3 regions of the Furfurilactobacillus rossiae genome follow, and region 3 is predicted to be linked to each of the others. Evidence: predicted binding sites of a transcription regulator. Region 3 holds the regulator's gene; each other region holds the start of a gene.
What was found. Region 3 encodes Rex, which represses fermentation and respiration genes when NADH is low (regulators of the CRP and FNR family bind a similar motif). Its sites were predicted from a motif close to TTGTGAANTANTTCACAA; they were not measured.
Positions count from the first base shown of each region.

Region 1: a site for Rex is predicted at 4,759-4,776, ahead of LROSL1_RS12085 (NAD(P)-dependent alcohol dehydrogenase). Genes of this name have one in related genera too.
Region 2: a site for Rex is predicted at 4,610-4,627, ahead of LROSL1_RS01530 (CdaR family transcriptional regulator). Genes of this name have one in related genera too.

Region 1 covers NZ_CP040586.1:2,500,092-2,507,011, reverse strand. The annotation lists gene LROSL1_RS12105 (thiolase family protein) at 1-632, shown strand, start outside; gene LROSL1_RS12100 (Ig-like domain-containing protein) at 925-2,379, opposite strand; gene LROSL1_RS12095 (helix-turn-helix domain-containing protein) at 2,540-4,117, opposite strand; gene LROSL1_RS12090 (hypothetical protein) at 4,308-4,523, shown strand; gene LROSL1_RS12085 (NAD(P)-dependent alcohol dehydrogenase) at 4,827-5,927, shown strand; gene LROSL1_RS12080 (SDR family oxidoreductase) at 5,969-6,817, shown strand.
Region 2 covers NZ_CP040586.1:314,258-321,177, reverse strand. The annotation lists gene LROSL1_RS01555 (DNA cytosine methyltransferase) at 1-923, opposite strand, end outside; gene LROSL1_RS01550 (hypothetical protein) at 1,121-1,519, shown strand; gene LROSL1_RS01545 (hypothetical protein) at 1,677-1,934, opposite strand; gene LROSL1_RS01540 (glycerate kinase family protein) at 2,038-3,180, opposite strand; gene LROSL1_RS01535 (GntP family permease) at 3,193-4,503, opposite strand; gene LROSL1_RS01530 (CdaR family transcriptional regulator) at 4,697-5,737, shown strand; gene LROSL1_RS01525 (substrate-binding domain-containing protein) at 5,905-6,864, opposite strand; gene LROSL1_RS01520 (ABC transporter permease subunit) at 6,877-6,920, opposite strand, start outside.
Region 3 covers NZ_CP040586.1:2,109,847-2,116,766, reverse strand. The annotation lists gene LROSL1_RS10245 (ABC-F family ATP-binding cassette domain-containing protein) at 1-1,578, opposite strand, end outside; gene LROSL1_RS10240 (redox-sensing transcriptional repressor Rex) at 1,947-2,609, shown strand; gene groES (co-chaperone GroES) at 2,857-3,141, shown strand; gene groL (chaperonin GroEL) at 3,212-4,846, shown strand; gene LROSL1_RS10225 (hypothetical protein) at 5,264-6,145, opposite strand; gene LROSL1_RS10220 (APC family permease) at 6,546-6,920, shown strand, end outside.

The DNA.
Region 1 (6,920 bases), 390 kb from region 3:
ACCAGCGCGCAGCCAAAGCCAGTGACGATGGTGCGTTTGCCGATGAAATGCTGCCATTAAGCGTTAAAAATCGGCATGGGGAAACCGTTATCGACCGCGATGAAACGATTCGTGAAGACACCAGTCTCGAGAAGTTGGCTAAACTTAGACCGAGCTTTGAACTGGGAGGTACCGTCACAGCTGGCAATGCGGCGCCACTGAACGATGGTGCTGCTGCCATGATTTTGATGCGTAAAAGCAAGGCTGGCGAGTTAGGTTTGAAACCATTGGCGACTATTAAAGGTTATCAAGAAGTTGGCGTCAACCCACAAACAATGGGCTACTCACCGGTTAAAGCAGTCAGTGAGTTGCTTACCAAACAGCATCAGACGGTGTCGGATATCGACTTGTTTGAACTGAATGAAGCCTTTGCGGCGCCAAGTGTGGCCGTTGCCCGTGATCTGAAGATTCCCGCGGCTAAATTGAATCCAAACGGTGGTTCGATTGCTATCGGTCATCCCCTTGGGGCGACTGGCGTTCGGATCGTAACGACACTGATTTATGCCTTGAAGCATGCCGATCAACATACAGGCGTTGCCGGTTTATGTATTGGCGGCGGACTTGGCATTGCGCTTTCTGTGGAAGTTAATTAAAACCTTTAGTATGAGAGAGCGGGACATAACACGCTTTGGCTTTCTCAGGTAACATAAATCCGGCGTTTATGGGTGTTTTCCCATGAGCGCCGGATTTATGTTAGATGAGCAAAAGTCAGTGTTATGTCCCGCGTTTGCGGCAATTTTTCATCAGCATGAACTTTTGCGATTGAAGAAAAATTGCTTACCGAAACTACCTGGTGCCATTTTGCTGAAATAAAAGTTGAGCAAAATGACTCAGACTTTTAATTTCTATGCTAATTGTGACTGTTATCGACTCTTTTTCACTAATTTAGTTTTGACGTAGCCGGTAAATAATGAGACCGGTGAGCGAAATAACACCGACAATAATTAGTGAAATGCTGATTTGCTGATCGGTGTGTGGCAAGCCCTCTGCTAGCGAATCCTTCTGTTTTGCAGATCCTTTGGTTGAAACGGATTGACCGTTAGATGACGAATTTGATGGGCCCGCAATTACTGTTTGGTCACGATTGTCAGATGTCGAAGATTGATTGCTAGAATTTAGCTGACTGGCGCTTGAATCGTTAGAAGCAACTACAGAATTATCCGTTGAACTTTCGTTGGTGTGATTAGTATCTACGTGATGACTGTCCGAATGGTCATTACTTTCAACAGAACTGCTGTCACTATTTTCTGATGAACTGTTATTCGAACTTTCAGAGGCATTACTGGATTCGCTAGTAGAACTCTCATTGGAGTTGTTGCTATCTGAGCTACTATTTGATTCTTCGCCAGAGTTATTATTCTCTGAACCACTGCCTGTTCCAGAACCAGCAGTTTGTTTCACGCTGGCGGTAGCTTTTTCAGAATTGGCGCCGTTACCGTTGTTGCCGCCCCAGGTCATTGTGGCCGTGTTTTTAAAGATAGAACTGCCATCTGAGGCAACTGCCGGATCCTTAAACGTTGTTAGGTAATCAATGACAACCATCTGTGAGTCGAGTTTAGCAAACGTTGTTTCAAAACTGTCGCCAGTCACTGATACTGTGTAATCTGTTCCAGCAGTCAGGGTTTCATCACGCTTATAGCTTGCTTGTGTGGTGGGGTCTGTCCAATGTCCATTAGACACAGTAATGCTGTCAGGAACCAATTGTTGACCGGCATCAGTGATGATATCTGAAACTTTTACATTTTCCATCGGTAATTCGTTACGGTTAACCAAAATAGTCCATTTGATTGCTGGATTGCCGTTACTGTCAGTCGTGAAGCTGCCTTTTTTAGACAAGTTATTTGTGGATGGACTGACAATCACTGGACTTGTTAACGTGCCATTGTTAGTCTCAAATGGCACGTTTTGTTCACCTAATCCGACTGTCGCCGCATTGAGTTTGGTCGAGAAGGTAATGGTGCCATGAAGGTTAGTCAGGGTTGCTGCAGTTTCATTAAACGTAACCACCATTGTGCCATCGGTTTTTATGTCGACACTTCCCAGCTCCGTGCCATCATCTGCAAGCAGCGGAAAAGTTGATTCTTTTGAGACACGAAGGGCGTCAGGTAATTGAATCTCCATTTGATCGTTAGCAGCGATATGAACGTCGTTTGGCACTGCCCAGTCGTAGCGTACATTGACGTTACTGGCATAACTAAAATTGGGCCCATTTGTAATTGTTCCACTAGTGATGAATTCGTTGCCGTATGTGGCGGCTTGTGCGGTCTGAGTGTTGAAAATGAAGCCGATCATCACGGTGAACATCACAAGTAGCCAGTTTATTAATCGAGAATTTTTCATAATTCTATCTTCCTCTCAAGTTACTCTTGAAAATAGCGTACGAGAGAAATGAGAGGATAATATCTCAAACTTCACGGTCAGTTCGATTTTTACGAGAAATCCGATTGGCGAAAAATTGATATACCTAGAAAAATGATGAATTTATGATATTCTGTGCCGATTAAAGTACGTTCTTGGGTGTTCGATGGCATGGTGGAGTTGTTGCCGATAGCTCGCGGGGATGCCCAGTTAGGCCTCGATTATTTGGGGTGGTTTGGAGTAATTCAGTTATTTTATTCAAATCATCTTCGGATCCTAGGTCCGTCAAAATGTACGTTTGTGTAGCTTGAATGACAGGCTGATCAGGACAATGGTCAGATAAATAGAGGTCATATTGTTTATTTGGGTCAAAGACCTCAACTGTTGTTCTAAGTGTCTGATTAAAGTAGTTTTGGCAAATTTGAATAAAGGGTTCAAGCCACATCTCACCAATTTCCGGGTCGACGCCAATTCGGTAGGTCGGTGCAAATCGCTGTCTCAACGTTAAACGCAGTAGCACCATAAGCTGTTGCACATATCCTGGATCGACAGAAAGTTGAAATTTGTCTGCCATGGATGAAACGATAACGCGAGTGAGTTCGTGGGCCTGACGAATGATTAATTCATTATGAAGGCGTTTGTAGTAACGCGTTGTTGTATCTGGACGCATAACGTTGATATGACCAGCACAAACGGTCAGGTTGACCAATGTACGATAGAGAGTAGCGACACTGTATCGCGTAATGGTTGGCGTGTCTAAATTAAGCATTGGCTGAACATGTTCTTGGTGGATGGTTTGCGCCGTACTAGCTAAGGAATCGGTGGGATTCACCATATCCACAGCGGGTTGCCAAAAGGCGTCGTCAATGGGGAAAACTTCATGAGCAACACAAAAAATCAATAAACTTTGCTCCAGTTCTGTCTTCTCGATTCGCTGCATAAACGTCGGCATCGAATCCTGTAGTTGCCGCCACAACTGTTGAAAATGAGGCGCACCCACCATGGTCTTATAGACTTGGCGAGCGAGGGGCGATAAGGTCATTGTCGTGTTGGCATGGCGATTACGTAGCCGAATAATCAGTAGCCAAGTGTACAGTTTGCGAGGCCCGTCGGCTGCGAGATATTTATTAGACCCATCGATTAATAAACGATGCATTGTTTCCGCTAAAGGACTGTTGCGTTGCAAGTAACGACGATAAACGTACTGGTCTTTTGGACAGACATTCCACAGCAGTTCATACATTAAATGTTGGATAGCGAGATCTGGGCCAGTGAGTTGCAGTTGATTGATTTTGACGTGAAAGGGCGCTAAAAGATCATTGAGTTCGGCAATCTTACGGTAAAGAGTGGCCACACTGAAGTTGAGTTTCGTAGCTAACTGAATGCTTGTTAGATTGGGATTGAGAACGATATTTTCGATAATACTAATTTTGGGTGTCTGGCGATAGTACGAAAAAATGAGCGTTTTCAGACTCATTTGACCGTTGATATGCAAGTGAACTTTTTCGTCATTCCATTTAAAGGAAATATCATATTGAGTTAGCGAAGGTCTCAGCACCATTTGGATGGCTTGCAGGTCGTCCATTAATAAATTTCGGCTTGAAAAAGGTAACGCGCTCGCAATTTCCGAAATTTTGGCCTCACCATTATTACGGTATAGATACTGCAAAATCCTAATCTGTCGCCGTTCAAACGGCTCTAAAAGATCTTCTTTGTTCATTATTCCACCTCAGTGTCGTAAATAACTGTTGCCATTAATTAATTTACCCACTAAACTAAACGTGTGGTTCTCAAATTTTTCGATAATTTTTGAATTATTGCAAGGCAGTTTTAATCTTCAATTTGTATCTTTAGAATAACGGAAATGATTTTGTTAAGACATTTTTGTGCTTAGGAGGCAAATAGCAGTCGTGGAGAAATTAAAGGCTTCATTAACAAACAAGAAACAGTATCATGATGACCAACTTGGCGATTATAAAATGACGGCTTTGGAATTGGGTAGTGGCTTTTTTCAGTTCGACATTGATAGTTTGATTTATCAGGGAAGAATTGTCGAATCGCGTCGTAATGATGGCACGTTTCTAACCACGCTTGGTGATCAAGAACGAGTTATTGAAATCGAGTAGTTAAGATTGTTATTGTTAGTAATTGAATAAATGATTGTTGATGGCATCAGTTGCTTTTGCTACTGGTGTTTTTTTGCGCGGTGGGAACACCGAATCGTTGGCAAAATGCCCAATATGCGAACCTATTAGCTGATAGTAAAGTGACCTTACAAACTAAAATGCTTGCACGAGCAAATAAATGATCAAAATAAAAACGGATTCTAGCGAAATTCATCTCAAAATTGTTACGATACTCATGTGAGATAACTTACAAAGCATTTGATGGTCAATTTGTGTACACAGCAAAGATAAGGAGTACAAATCATGCAAATTACAGCAGCTGTTGCGCCAGCTAAAGGTGAATCCTTAGTTGTTGAACCCGTTGAATTAGATGACACGTTACATGGTGATCAATTATTAGTTAAAATCGTTGCGGTCGGCGTTTGTGGCGCAGATATTATGCGTGCCAAAACCGGTATGGGACGCAGTGAATTTCCGATTGTTTTGGGACATGAAGGTGCCGGCATTGTCGAGCAGGTCGGTGAAGATGTACGTGAATTTGAAGTTGGTGATCATGTGGCGATTTCGTATGCTAGCTGTGGTCACTGTCGCCAGTGTCTGGCCGGTCGTCCGTATGCGTGTGAACGCTCAGATGAATTGAATTTTGGCGGCGTTGATTACTACGGTGGTAGTCGTTTTACCTTGAACGGTCAGCCAGTAACGTCTTTTTTCCAGCAATCATCGTTTGGTACCTATGCGAAGGTTCAGGAACGAAACGCTGTTAAAGTAACCAAGGACGTTGATGTTAGCCTGCTTGGACCATTGGGATGTGGCTTACAAACGGGGGCTGGTACCGTTATGCATATTCTTAAACCCGAAGTTGGCAGTTCAATGGCAGTGTTCGGTACTGGAACGGTCGGCGATGCAGCCATTATGGCGGCTAGGGCGATGCACGTTGCCAAAATCATCGCTGTTGATATCTTTGATACGCGGCTGGCAGAAGCCAAAGCGCTTGGGGCAACAGATATCATCAACAGCAAGACAGTTGATGATGTGCCAGCGATGATTCAAGAAATGACTGATGGTGGTGTAGATTATGCTGTTGTTTCCGCTCCTGCTAATGGGCTACCAGAACAAGCCATCCGTAGCACAGGTATTCTCGGGCACACTGCAATTATTGGCGGCGCAGCGCATGCTGACTTGAGCATGATGAATGACATTCTGGTACCGGCGCGTCAAGTCACGGGTGTGTTACAAGGATTCTCATTGCCTAAGTTGTTTATTCCCCAACTGATTCAGTTGTATCAACAAGGTGACTTTCCGTTTGATAAACTGGTTAAGTTTTACGACCTAAAAGATGTCAATCAGGCCTTTGAAGACTCATTAAACGGAACCACAGTGAAGGCAATTTTGCGGATGCCTTAATTAGGAAAAATGACATTGATAAAGTTCATTAGGAGGTAAGCATGATGATTTTAGTAACCTCAGCAGCTGGCCACACTGGTCGCGTGATTGTGGACAAACTAGTGGCCGCTGGATTCGACGTAAAAGCGACGGACATTAATCCAGCCGTGAAAGATTTGCCGGGTATTCGTGAAGGGGTCGTTGCAGATTTAACCCGTGCAGATGAAATTGATAAGTTGATTGCGGATGTCGACAGTGTCGTGGAAATTCCCCCCTTGTTTGTCGCGGAAGAGGCGGATATTGGCCGATATTTGACGGACCAGTTGGCGGCTGCCCACAAGCAATTTATCTTTATTTCGGTTACTCATCCAATTCTATCTACGTTACGTCAGCATTTGATGAAACGTGATGTGGAAGAGCACATGATTTATACCGGGATGGTTAAGGATTATCAATACACGATTTTGCAACCGATGCACTATATGCATAATTTCAATCCAAACGTGGTTCACGAAACTGGTGCCTATAATATCTTTTATGATATCAATACCAAACTTTCCTATGTGGCACCGGAAGATGTTGGCGATGTGGTCGTAGCAGTTGCTCAAAATCCCGAGAAGCATAATAAAGCCACGTATGAATTGGTAGGTACGGATTACGCTTCACCGGTAGATCTAGTAGCATTGTATAATCGGTTAACAGGCGAGCATGCCGTTGCCAAGCGTGTCGATATGACAGAGTTTCTTAATCAGGCAGGCATTCAAAATGTTTATTCACGAGATGCCTTTCGCCACCTAGCAGATACGTATAGTAAGTGGGGACTCGATGGCAACTCGAATGTCCTACGCTTGTTACTTGGACGCAAACCAACAAGTTATGAAGATTATATGAAGCAGCAGATTAAATTTTAAATATGCAAACAGAGAGCGCGACATAACACGGTTTGGCTTTCTCAGGCAACGAAAAATGGATGTTTATGGGTGATTTTCCCGTGAACATCCATTTTATGTTAGA
Region 2 (6,920 bases), 970 kb from region 3:
CCTTCTGGTATATATTTTAAATATTTAGCCCTTTTACTTGGATATTCAACAAAACTTTGTTGCTTGGGTAGCCCTTTGACGGCCGACCCAAACGTCTTCCACTTGGATAATCCAAATTTCCCTGATTCATCGTTTGTTGGTTTTAAATATGCTACCTTGTCATCACCCAACTTTGCAATTATTACTACCCGTTCTCTGCTTTCGGGTGCACCAAAATTTGCAGAATTATATAAATCAAAAGAGACGGTGTAACCAAATGTCCGTAATCTCTGAAGAGCATAAAAAAGAACGCCGCCCTTAATACCACTTTTATCTTTTTCGTTAAAAATTGCAGGAACGGATAAAAGCCCGCGAACATTTTCAATAACCGCGTATCTAGGACGTATTTGCCCAATCAATTCTAGATAATTAATGAAAACATTTCCTCTTGTATCTTCAAAACCTTTTCGCTTTCCAGCAGTAGAAAATGCTTGGCACGGTGGTCCACCAAACATATAGTCAACACGCCTGTTACTTGGGATTCGCGCATAGTCATACACTTTTTGCATCGTTAAATTATTCACATCGCCTACCAAGGCCTCATTCGGATAATTTTGTGATATTGATTTTCTAGCATTTTTATCAATATCATTAACTAATAACGGATGGATTCCAGCCTTTGCCATTCCAATATCTAGACCGCCTGCTCCGGTAAAAAAACTCAAAGCGATTTTTGCTGGCACATTTTGACTTTTGCGTCGATGATCGTCAGGTTCTATAACATACCCAGTTTCAGTAACCCATTTTTGTACTTCTTGATCATTAAAAACAAGCATTTTACCAATACGTTCAAATGGCAGATTCTCATTTTTAGCAAAATTTCTAACTTGCTGTGGAGAACACTTCAATATCCGCGCGACTTCCCTAGTTGATAGATTTGTGATGGGTTTATCCTCCTTTGTTCGAAAACATTTTTTATATACCCCATCATATCAATTCATTTAGAAATTTCAAGTCATTTTCATTTGTCTATTATATAAAAATCAATTGTTACCTTTAAAACTACTTTTTACAATATGTCCCATTTTTAATCCTTCTACGATAAAATCAAATCAGAATAACGAATGGCGGTGTAGTCTCAATGGCATATCATAGCTTCGATTTTTATGAGAAACGCAAAAACGATCCTAAGTGGCATGCAGCTTATTTACAAGCTAAACAGGAACACGACTTAGAAGTTCAGCGACGTAATGCTCAAATAATCAGCGATTCTCGGCAACGTCAAGCACTCGCTGCGCAGCGCGAAATTAATGCGGAACAACAACATATCCAGTCACAAAAGATGCAAAAGCAACAGCGTAAACTTCAAAAGCGTGCTTACCGAAGAAGTAGATATAGTCGTACCTGGGATCGACTGCTAACAGTCATTGGCTTTGTCGTAGTATTTTATATTGGTTGGAAAGCTTACTATTATTTCACAGGAATCGATTTAATTGAACAAATAAAGCTAATCATCATTCAGTTCTTTAGCAACCTATAAATATACAAATAAAACGTCACGGTACGGTAGAATCTTAAAAAATTGAGATTCTACCATACTGTGACGTTTTTTCTGTAACAGCTTAACTCATCAAAAGTACTTATATTAAATGCATCCAAATAGAGGGATTTTTCAAACAAAATAGAAATTCCAGTCATCAATTCAAAACTATCAGTAGCACAATGCATACAGCTATTAGGAGACCTCCGACCATCACAAACGCCGCCTTGCCGTATCGTTTGAAGCCAGCCTTTTTAAACAGAAAACTCAACAAAGCAATCCATGGGCCTGCATCAGTGCTATCTGCGACGCTAGCATAATCGGTCAAAGTATGCGAATTTATTTTAAAACCAGCAATAATAAGTAACACGCCAAAAACTAAAAAAATTGAAATAGCTAGATTTTGAAGGAACATTTGAATCAACTCCTGTCGTCCAAAAAAAATGACTCAAATCTCAAGCACTCGCGTAATCACAAAGAATGGATTTATCTAACAGGAATTATATCTTATTTTCCGCTTATTTATGTGCACGCCTAATCAACCGTGCCACATTCTCCGCAGTACTAGTCAAGTTATCCTTCGCATGTGCAACCGCAGTCGGCAAATCCTCAACGCCGGGCAATATCCCCATCACAACGTCAATCCCGAGGTCATACAACTGATCAATGCCCTTCCCCACGTTACCGGCTAAAGCGATGACCGTCACATGGTCACTCACGCTATGAGCGGCCTGCGCTGTCCCCATCGGCGTCTTGCCATATTGGGTCTGGAAATCGATGCCACCTTCACCAGTGAAGACAAAGTCGGCGTCTTTAGCGCGTTCTTTCAATTTAGTCATTTGAACGACAATCTCAACACCTTTTTCCATTTTGGCGTTGGTGAAGGCAAGTAGTCCGGCACCCAGACCACCAGCAGCACCGGCGCCAGGGTAATCTGCCAAATCGACACCCAGAGTTGTCCTCAACACCTCAGCGTAGTGTGCCAAATTCGCATCCAACTGCTTAACCATCTCAGGCGTCGCACCCTTCTGTGGTCCAAACACAGCAGCGGAACCAGTTTCACCAACCAATGGATTCGTCACATCAGACGCAATTCGAATATGTGCATCTTTCAACAACGGGTTCATCTCGCTGACATCAATAGTCGCCAAGTCAGCTAAACCACCGCCACCACGCTTAATTGGCGATCCAGAAGCATCCAAGAACTTGGCGCCCAACGCCTCGGCCATTCCCGCACCACCATCTGTGGTCGCACTACCGCCAATACCAATAATGATTTCGGTAGCGCCACGTTGCAGTGCATCCGCAATCAACTGACCGGTGCCGTAAGTCGTAGTGATCAACGGATTTTTCGTTTCATCGTTAACAAACTGAATACCGCTGGCGGCTGCCATTTCGATTACAGCTGTTTGTCCGTCGCCCAAGATGCCATATTCAGCGGGAACGGTCTCTTGCAGTGGGTTCAAGACATCAATCGTCCGAAAAGTCCCATGCGTTGCATCAACTAGCGATTGGACAGTGCCCTCGCCACCATCGGCCATGGGCACGTTTTCGTAGTCGGCGTCTGGGAAAATCCGTTTGATACCGGTCTCGATTGCATCTGCCGCTTCCTTGGCAGTGAGGCTTCCTTTAAATGAGTCTGGTGCAATCACAAATTTCATTTTGTTGTCCTCCTAGAGTAAGAACCCATACATAAGCGTGCCGACAATGGTCATCGTCAGACCAACAGCTGTTTCATACGGAACGGACTTCATCCGCGCCTTCAGATCCATATTCATCGCGTTGGCGGTGACGTGGAAATAGTTCCCCTGTGGCAGGTGGTCAATCACCGTCGCACCGGTATGAACCATCACAGCGGCTGCCAGTGGCGCGGTCCCGAAGGCCAGAATGGCTTTGCCAAACGAACCGGTCGCGAGAATGACACCGGTTGAGGTCGAAGCCGTTGCGGCAGCCATCAGAATTCCGGCGATTGGTGCCAAGAACGTGCCAGAGATACCAGAAATTTTGATCAAATGAACAATCACGGCTGGCAGAGTCGAGGCGGTAATCAAACCACCAATAGCTCCGGCACCAATCAAGATAAGCACGACATCCGTCATTCGATCCATACCTGACTTAGTGTAAGCGAGAATCTGCCGACCTTGATGCATGGCAAACATCCCCAGCACCCCAGCCAAAGGCAGAATGTACATCGCGTCAACCTGGAATTTCTGCAGGACAGCAATGTGCAGAATGCTACCGATCGGATTGATCAGCAATAAAATAACGGCCACGAGTGGCGCAACGATGGCTGACCGAAACGATGGCAAATTATCTGGATCAGGCGTCGCACCCGTGTCTTGGTTTGCTTCAACATCCGCCATGCTGGCAATGTCACCATGATTCTTCAAAACTGTTGCCAGTAATACGGCCATTGCAAGGCCAAACAACGCTGGTACAAAGTCTGCAACCATCACAGAACTCAGTTGCAAATGGAAGCCACGCGCAGCCGCAATCGTGTTAGGGTTTGGCGAAATGATGTTACCGGCTTTACCGCCACCAGACAGGGCGACCAGCAACGCCAGTTTGGAAATCTTCATGCGGCTACCAACTTCAAGCGCAATCGGCGCCACAATCAACACAGCTACCGGGATAAAGACACCAACCGCTGTGATAATCATCGTTGATAAGGCGAGCGAGAATATCGCCAGTCCCTCACCAAGTTTGTTCACAATCGTCTTGGCAATCGTGTTAGCAGCGCCAGATTCCATCATGACACCAGCCAGCACACCAGCGGCCAACACGCGCACCACTGTCCCCATCACGCTTTGGGTTCCGGCGACCACAATATTCACCGTTTGGACCAAGTTGGCACCCCCGATAATGGCGCCGACAATCGTCCCCAATAATAACGAGTACACTGGGTTGAGTTTACGTAAAATCAAAATAATGGCTAAAGCTAACCCAACCAGCGCACCGATCCAACTCACCGTTACGTTTACCACAGTACATCCCTCCAAATAGATTACTAACTTTACGGTATACTTTACGTTAAAGCGGTTACATAAAACAGTATCAAACTGCCAAAAATGTTGTGTGAATTTGGTCACTTTGCATATTCATTCACAATACTTAGATGTCTTAAGATAACTATAGGGAACTAGCGCTAATCAAACGCTGTTAATCGGGGTGATTTAAATGAAGCTTGAGCCAACTCTTGCACAGTCAATCGTAGATAAGATGATGAAACAGATTCCTTACAATATCAATATGATGGACGAAACCGGCACCATCATTGCCAGTGGTGATAAAAAGCGGATTGGATCACTCCATCGCGGTGCCGTTGAAGCAATTAGCTCGGGCCAGTCATTACCAATGGCCGAATCATATGGTGAACACGGTCAACCTGGCGTCAATTCACCGGTTGTGTTTGACCACCAAATTATTGGTGTCATCGGAATTACCGGTGATCCGGAGAAAGTTACACCATTGGCATCTTTATTGAGCACTGCAACGGAACTGTTGATTTCCCAAGCGCAAACGGACGCCATTCGTCAGGAACACACCTCCCGTCTAAATCGTTTCCTGCACCAGTGGATTCAAACGAAAACCGTCATTTCTAAAAGTTCATCCTTGTACTTGGAAGCTGAGCAATTGGGCATCCAGGTTGAACAACCAAGAGTGGCCCTAGCCCTGCACGCCACACACCTGCCGCAAATCCCCATGGATACTGCGGATTACTTGCTTCAATTGAGTGACAACACTAGCCTAGTTTTAACTGCCTACGACACAACGATTAAACGGTTAACTAGTTTTGCCAAGGACAACCACATTGCCATTGGGATCGGCACCAAAACGAACCTTATTAAAACAACGGTCAATCAAGCGCTGCAAGTCATTGATATTCAAACAAAACTAGCCGATCCGAGCCTGATTTCGTTTGAACAGGTTCAGTTTATCAGCGCAATCGCCAACAGTAAATTGATTATTCCCGATACTCTTGAACGTCTGCGCAATGCCACCATTGACGGTGATCAGGGAGAACTGTTCAAAACACTGGATGCATTTATCGATGCTAACGGCAATTTAGTACACGCCGCCACTAACCTACACATTCACCGCAACACGCTTAGCTACCAGCTGAACAAAATTCATGAGGAGACGGGACTGAATCCACGGAACTTTAAGGATCTTGTGGAACTTTATATTGGCAGTTTACTGATTAAGCTGAATAGTTAGGGACACTATTTTCTTAAAATCAGCCTTAACTAATTAAGCGGATTAATATACTTTTGAACGCAAACAAAAAATAGCCCCAGCAATTCAAAACAAAATTGCCGGGGCTATTTTAAATCGATTTTCTCAATATCGATCAAAGCGCTCTTTAACAGCCTTTATTCATCTGACTATTTATACTTAGACACATTTTCTTTCGTAACCAAGTGAATTGGTGACGTTGTGTGCTTAGGTACTGACTTGCCTTGATAGTGTGCATAGGCAGCCTTGATGGCCAACTGTCCTTCAACTTCTGGTGACTGGGCAATAATACCAGAAATCTTGCCTTGCTTAACAGCAGTTAATCCTTGAGGTTCACCATCAATGGAAACAACAACTAGATCTGGATTGTTAATGGCTTTAACAGCCCCGAGTGCCATTTCATCATTTTGGGCAAACACACCTTGGATAGATGAGTGAGCCTGCAAAATGTTTTCCATAACGGAAAGTCCCTTAGCACGGTCAAAATCTGCACTTTGCTTCGTCACAATCTTCAGATTGTTCTTGGCAGCGGTATTGAATCCTTTACCACGTTGAATGGCAGCATCCGCACCAGGCGTTCCCTCAAGTTCAGCAACCTGACCGCCCTTTGGCACTTTACTCATCATGTATTGAGCAGCCATCTTACCGGCTTTAACGTTATCAGAAGCAACCGTCGTCAGTAGTTTCCCACCGTTAGACCCACGATCACAGGCGATAACTGGAATACCAGCGTTGTTTGCATCCTTAACAGCAGGAACAATGGCATCTGAGTCAACAGGGTTAATGATGATAACATCAACCTTCTTCTGAATCAGATCTTCAATGTCACTGGACTGTTTGGAACTATCATTTTGTGCATCAAACACTTCAGTTTTAGTGCCATTTTGTTTGGCAACACCATTAATCCCGTTACGAACTGAAATGAAGAACGGGTTACTCAATGTTGAGAGTGATACCCCAACCTTCAGCTTGTCCTTTGACTTCTTGGTAGTGTGCGTGCCACCGAATGTTGGCGGCGTTAATGAAACTGCTTTACACCCGGTTAAAATAATTGAACTCAATGCAAACAATGCAACTAGAACAAGTACATATCGTTTACCCTTTTTCATGAGTACCCCTCCCTAGGCTTTGGCCTGCTTACGATCGAGCAGGACAGCGACCAGGA
Region 3 (6,920 bases):
AAACCACTGTGTACCTGAGGCAGACAATTCAACGATTTCTGTGGCGACTTGGTTGATGAAATAACGGTCATGAGAAACGAATAAAACGGTTCCCATGAAATTGTTAAGCGCTTCTTCCAGTACTTCTCGTGAATCGATATCTAAATGGTTAGTCGGTTCATCAAGAATTAAAAAGTTGTCATGATCAAGCGACAATTTAGTTAGTGACAAACGGGCACGTTCGCCGCCGCTTAAATTATGAACGGGCTTAGCAACGTCATCACCAGTAAAGAGAAAACTGCCGAGTAGGGTGCGCACATCCCGTTCAGGCATAGTCGGATGCTCGTCCCATACTTCGTTTAAAACAGTTTTCTCATCATGAAGCACAGCCTGTTCCTGATCATAGTAGCCAATCGTAACACTGCCACCAATCTTAACCGTGCCCGCCAACAAGGGGAGCTGATGAAGAATTGATTTTAGGAGGGTTGATTTTCCAACCCCGTTTGGTCCGATAATGCCCACAACATGCTGTTTGACAACGTGAAAGTTTACGTTAGTTGCCAGTGGATGATCGGATTCATAGCCAATGCTGACGTTGTCGACATTGAGGACTTCCTTGCCACTTTCGCTATCAGGTGTGAAACGAATCCGGATGGATTGATCATCATCTTTAGGCGCTTCCAAACGGTCCATCTTCTCCAATTGCTTGCGCCGTGACTGAGCCCGTTTAGTGGTGGAGGCGCGAACAATGTTGCGATTGACGAAATCCTCAAGCGCATTGATTTGTGTTTGTTGTTTTTCAAACGCCCGTTGTTCGGTTTTGATTCGTTCGGCCTTTTGCGTTAAGTAGGCGGAGTAATTGCCGTGGTAGTGGGTCAGGGTGTGCTGATTCATGTCAAACACATCCTGCACCACGTGATCGAGAAAGTAACGATCATGTGAAACAATCAAGACAGCACCAGGATAACCTTTCAAGTAGTCTTCCAACCATGATAATGTTTCAATATCCAGGTGGTTAGTAGGTTCATCCAAAATGAGTAAATCGGGCTGTTGTAGCAAGTACTTTGCGAGTGCAAGTTGTGTTTTTTGACCACCCGAAAAGCTCATGACATTGCGTTGAAAAGTGGATTCATCAAAGTGAAAAGCGTGTAAAACGCCGCGAATTGAGGCTTGGTAGCCGTAACCGTTGTTTGCCTCAAAATCGTGTTGCGTTTGGTCGTAAGCATTTAGCAAACGTTTGTAAGCGTCACTTTGATGATCAGCAGTGGGATCGGCAATTTGCTGTTCCAATTCGCGCAGTTGTCGTTCTTGTTGCTGCTGGGTGGCAAAAACCGTCAGCATTTCATCCCACACAGTGTTGTCTGAATCGAGTCCGGCATCTTGTGGCAAATATCCGATGGTCATGCCTTTGGCAACCGATATCGTACCTTCGTCGGGATCATTAATACCAGCGATAATCTTAAGCAAGGTGGACTTGCCGGCGCCATTTCGACCAACCAGCCCCACGCGGCCGTGGTCTTCAATTGTCATGGAAACATGTTCAAACAATGTGTCCGCACCAAAACGGCGGGCGACCTGTTGAACCTGAAGAACTAACATATGCGTACTCCTTCATTTGAATTAGTTAAACACTATTTTAGCATGTTCGGTGCGGCGACACTATGTTGAGCTGGCAGTGAGCAGAAAACACACATTTGAAATGGTCAGAAGTGCCACAGATTGTGAAGAATGATATTTTCGTCGTTGTGATTAAGCTAACAAGACCGCCTGTTTTACCTTTTTTGAAACAGGTATAAAAGCTTCTGTAGTTGCTAGTTTTACCCCGGCATTTTACGAAATGCCCTTGCCAGTTTGTGAAATGCCCGAAGACTGGTATGAAATATGCTTCACAATAACCGTCCTTATGCTATAATTTACGTATAGTTTATTTTCACAAACAAATGTAGGATTAAAAGGAGTGAACCGCTGTGGCTGAACAACGAATTCCACGCGCGACAGCAAAAAGGCTGCCGATTTATTACCGTTACTTAAATATTTTACTGGATGCGGATAAAACGCGCGTTTCGTCCACTGAGCTGTCTGAGGCTGTTAAAGTCGATTCAGCGACGATTCGCCGTGATTTCTCTTACTTTGGCGCATTGGGCAAACGTGGTTATGGGTACGATGTGCCTAAACTGATCGAATTCTTTAAAAAGATTCTCAATCAGGATCAATTGACTAATGTCGCATTGGTCGGGGTTGGTAATCTTGGGCATGCGTTGCTCAACTTTAATTTTCATCAAAACAGTAATGTTCGAATCAGTGCTGCGTTTGATGTTAATGACAATATCGTCAACACGGTTCAAAGTGGTGTCCCGATTTATCCGTTGTCAGAAATGGGTAAACAATTGCGTGATCAACAGATCGCCATTGCAATTATTACGGTGCCAGAAAACACGGCGCAAGAGGTCACTGATGAACTGGCAAAGGCCGATGTACGTGGAATCTTGAACTTTACGCCACGACGGTTGTCTGTTCCTGATACCATTCGGGTTCAAAATGTTGATTTGACCAATGAGCTTCAAACCTTAATTTATTTTATTGATAATTATGGTGAGTTGTTAGGCGGGAACGAAAAGTCTCAGGATTAATTAGAAAACTGAATTATTGCTTCTTGAATAGGCGTTTGGGTGTTAGTCAGACAAAAATGGTTTGACTGATTCTCCAAACGCCTTTTGTGATGCGGTTTCTAAGACAGCTGACAAACTTTTTGACTAAGTTTGACCAAAACACTTGCATTCATAAACGGGCATGGTTATTATAGAGCATGTTGTTAGCACTTAACGTGTAAGAGTGCTAAAAGCATTCAATTTCAACGAAATTATTGGAGGGATTAACGTGTTAAAACCATTAGGAGATCGCGTTATTTTACAGGCTGCTGAAGAAGAAGAACAAACTGTTGGCGGCATTGTGCTTGCCAGCAACGCTCAAGAAAAGCCAACCACTGGGAAGGTTATCTCAGTTGGTGAAGGCCGCGTCTTAGACAATGGTACAAAGGTTGCACCATCTGTTAAGGAAGGCGACACCGTTATGTTTGATAAGTACGCCGGCACAGCAGTATCGTACGAGGGCAATGATTACCTCGTTCTCCATGAAAAAGACATTGTCGCAGTTGTGGACTAGTTAAAGTTTACAGTACGTTTGAACAATAAAAGAAAATCACAATAAATTACAGTTGAGGTGGAAATTCACAATGGCTAAAGATTTAAAGTTTTCTGAAGATGCCCGCAGCGCAATGCTTGCCGGTGTTGATAAATTAGCAAACACAGTTAAAACGACCCTTGGACCTAAAGGCCGCAACGTTGTTTTGGAACAAAGTTATGGTTCACCTACCATCACTAACGATGGTGTCACAATTGCCAAAGCGGTTGAATTGTCAGACCACTTTGAAAATATGGGTGCTAAGCTAGTTGCTGAAGTTGCTTCCAAGACCAACGACATCGCTGGTGATGGCACAACGACTGCTACTGTTTTAACCCAATCCATCGTTAACGAAGGGATGAAGAACGTTACCGCTGGTGCTAACCCTGTTGGTATCCGGACTGGGATTGAAAAAGCAACGTCTGCCGCTGTCGATGCTTTGCACAAGATGAGCCACGATGTTAAGACTAAGTCTGATATTGCACAAATTGCGTCAATTTCAGCCGCTGATCCAGAAGTTGGTAAGTTAATTGCTGACGCTATGGAAAAGGTTGGTAACGATGGTGTTATTACCATTGAAGAATCCAAGGGAATTGAAACAACTTCTGATGTCGTTGAAGGGATGCAGTTTGACCGTGGATACATGAGTCAATACATGGTTACTGACAATGACAAGATGGAAGCTGACTTGGACAACCCTTACATCTTGATTACAGATAAGAAGATTGCCAACATTCAAGACATTTTGCCATTGTTGCAATCTGTTGTTGAACAAGGCCGTGCATTACTTATCATTGCTGATGATATTACTGGTGAAGCTTTACCAACGCTTGTTTTGAACAAGATGCGTGGGACATTCAATGTTGTTGCTGTTAAGGCACCTGGTTTTGGTGACCGTCGTAAGGCACAACTTGAAGATATTGCTGCTTTGACAGGTGGTACTGTTATCACTGATGACCTTGGTCTGAACCTGAAGGACACAACTGTTGATCAGTTGGGTCAAGCTGGTAAGATCACGATCACTAAGGACAACACAACCATTGTTGAAGGTGCTGGCGACAAGGCTGCTGTTGACGAACGTGTTGCAAACATCAAGTCTGAATTAGAAGCAACAACTTCTGACTTCGACAAGGAAAAGTTGCAAGAACGTTTGGCTAAGTTATCAGGCGGTGTTGCACGGATTAACGTCGGTGCTGCTACTGAAACCGAATTGAAAGAACGCCGTTACCGGATTGAAGATGCCTTGAACGCAACGCGTGCCGCTGTTGAAGAAGGCTTTGTATCAGGTGGTGGTACTGCATTGGTTAACGCTATCGGTGCTGTGGCCGACCTGAAAGAAGAAGGAGACGTCCAAACGGGTGTTAACATCGTTCGTCGTGCCCTTGAAGAACCTGTTCGTCAAATCGCCGAAAACGCAGGCCGTGAAGGTTCCGTTATCGTTGAAAAGTTGAAGTCACAAAAGCCAGGTATTGGTTACAATGCTGCAACTGACGAATGGGTTGACATGGTTGATGCCGGAATCGTTGACCCAACCAAAGTTACCCGTTCTGCTTTGCAAAACGCTGCCTCTGTTTCATCATTATTGTTGACGACTGAAGCCGTTGTTGCTGAAGAACCAAAGCAAGATAATGGTGGTGGCGATGCTGCTGCCGCTGCACAAGCTGCTCAAATGGGCGGTATGATGTAGCTTAATTGAACATCAATGCTGATTGTTAACAGCAAACTTAAAAGTCAGAACCTACGCGATACTTCCGTAGATTCTGACTTTTTGTTTTGCAGCAAATATTAACAATGACTGCTGTTGCACTAGCGTTGCGTCAGCCAAAGACGCCGTTTCATGGGACCGGTCTCAGCCCCGCAAACGCCGCGTGTCTTTAACCTCGACTTGGAACCGAAGTGCACGTTTCCAAGCTCATCCTACAATTCTAAGTGCATAAATATCGCTACTAAGAATTATTATCACGAAACTCTGTCTTTGGCTGACTTCACTAACCTCAGCAAGTGATTCGCACATTTAAAAGTTGCATGTTGAGATCGATAAACAAACGTAAATGGCATCAACTGTAATACTAAATATTGCAGCGACGATTGCATCGTTGAGATGCTATTTGATTAAACTGATCCAAGCCGGCGCCGGTTCCCATGAGAAAGATTGTTTGACCTTCATAGCGACGGGATCGGTTGAATCCAATTCTCCAAAAATCGAAACGAGTTGGGTTCGTTTGAACAATTGGAGTTGAATCTTCAGAAGGTCGATAACATGGTGTGCATCGTCATCGACATCCGTGAGCCAACCAACATCCAAGGATGATTCAGCATCACCAGGAAAAACGAAACTCAAGGCTTTAAATTCACCATCAACAAGTGTTGCCAATGACCAGTCAAGATAGGGCAGTTCACCATCCACGTTTCGAGCCCAATTTTCAATGCTTAGGTGAGCAGCGGGATTGTCTTGGTGAACCCGCTCATACTGTTCGCGCAATAAAGTGAGTGCACTGCGCTTCATCGTCGGTCGTTGCCAGACCTCACGTAACGTGGTCACGTTATCAGGGAGTGCAGTATCTGCTAATGGAACTTTATCGAGCAACAAATCAGGCATCCATGTTTTACGGAAGATGTGATATCCCTGTTTTTCAAAATAGGCAGTTTTTCGTGTTTGAGGTTCCCAATACATGACAATTAACGGTAACGTAATGCTTAATTCATCAAGCCGTGCTTGTTCTCTGGATACTAGACCAGAAAGAACCTCGTCGGCGGGAATTGACCGTGGACTCAACACAATGCGGATGTTTTGGTGATGAGGATGCACTTGGTTTTTCCAACTCGTGATAAAACCAAGGGGATGATCGTTTTCATCAACGGCTACAAAGGTGAAGTCGGGATTATTATTTGCAAAGTATTTGAATTGATCATCACGATCTGCCGCGGCGAATGCCACAATGTTACTCAGATCAGATGGTCTAACGTTGCGAATTGTTATTTTCATGAGGTTTTCCTTAAAGTTGAACTGAAAATTTATGTTTATTATACTGCTAATTTGTTGATGAAAACTCCACTTAGAAAAGTTTTGAAAGACACGACCCGGTTGACTTGAATCAGTCATCAAAGTGGTTATAATGTGTTGCGTGCGCTGGGTTGAAAACCATTTATCCGTTTGCTCATCAAACTTTCATATGAGCTTGGTGTTTGTGTCAATCTGGTGTAAGATGATTGAGCTTGAAAGCCGCAAGCAAGTTGTGGCTTTTTTGCCGTTTTTAGCCAACCAATTGAGTTAATTGGCTGACCGTTTAAATAAATGATAAGTCTATTTTTATAAAATAGCCGATATAATGAGTGACAGCTAGCGGTGTTCTGCCATTAGCTGTCCATTTAAAAGGAGTTTCAATATGTGGCGCTATTTGAAGCGACTATTAATTGGTAAGCCGCTAAAAACTTTAGATGAAGGCGGACAATCGCTGACTAAATTTAAGGCATTGGCCTTGCTTTCATCAGATGCACTTTCCTCAGTGGCGTATGGGACTGAACAGATTACCACGGTGTTGGTAACATTATCCGCTGCAGCAATCTGGTTCTCCCTGCCAATTGCAGGGATTGTGCTCATCTTACTGTTGGCGATTACGTTATCGTATCAACAGATTATTCATGCCTATCCTTCTGGTGGTGGGGCGTACGTGGTTGCCACTAAAAACTGGGGCCGTCCTGCTGGATTAGTTGCTGGTGGGTCATTACTGGTTGACTATATGCTAACCGTGGCAGTTTCT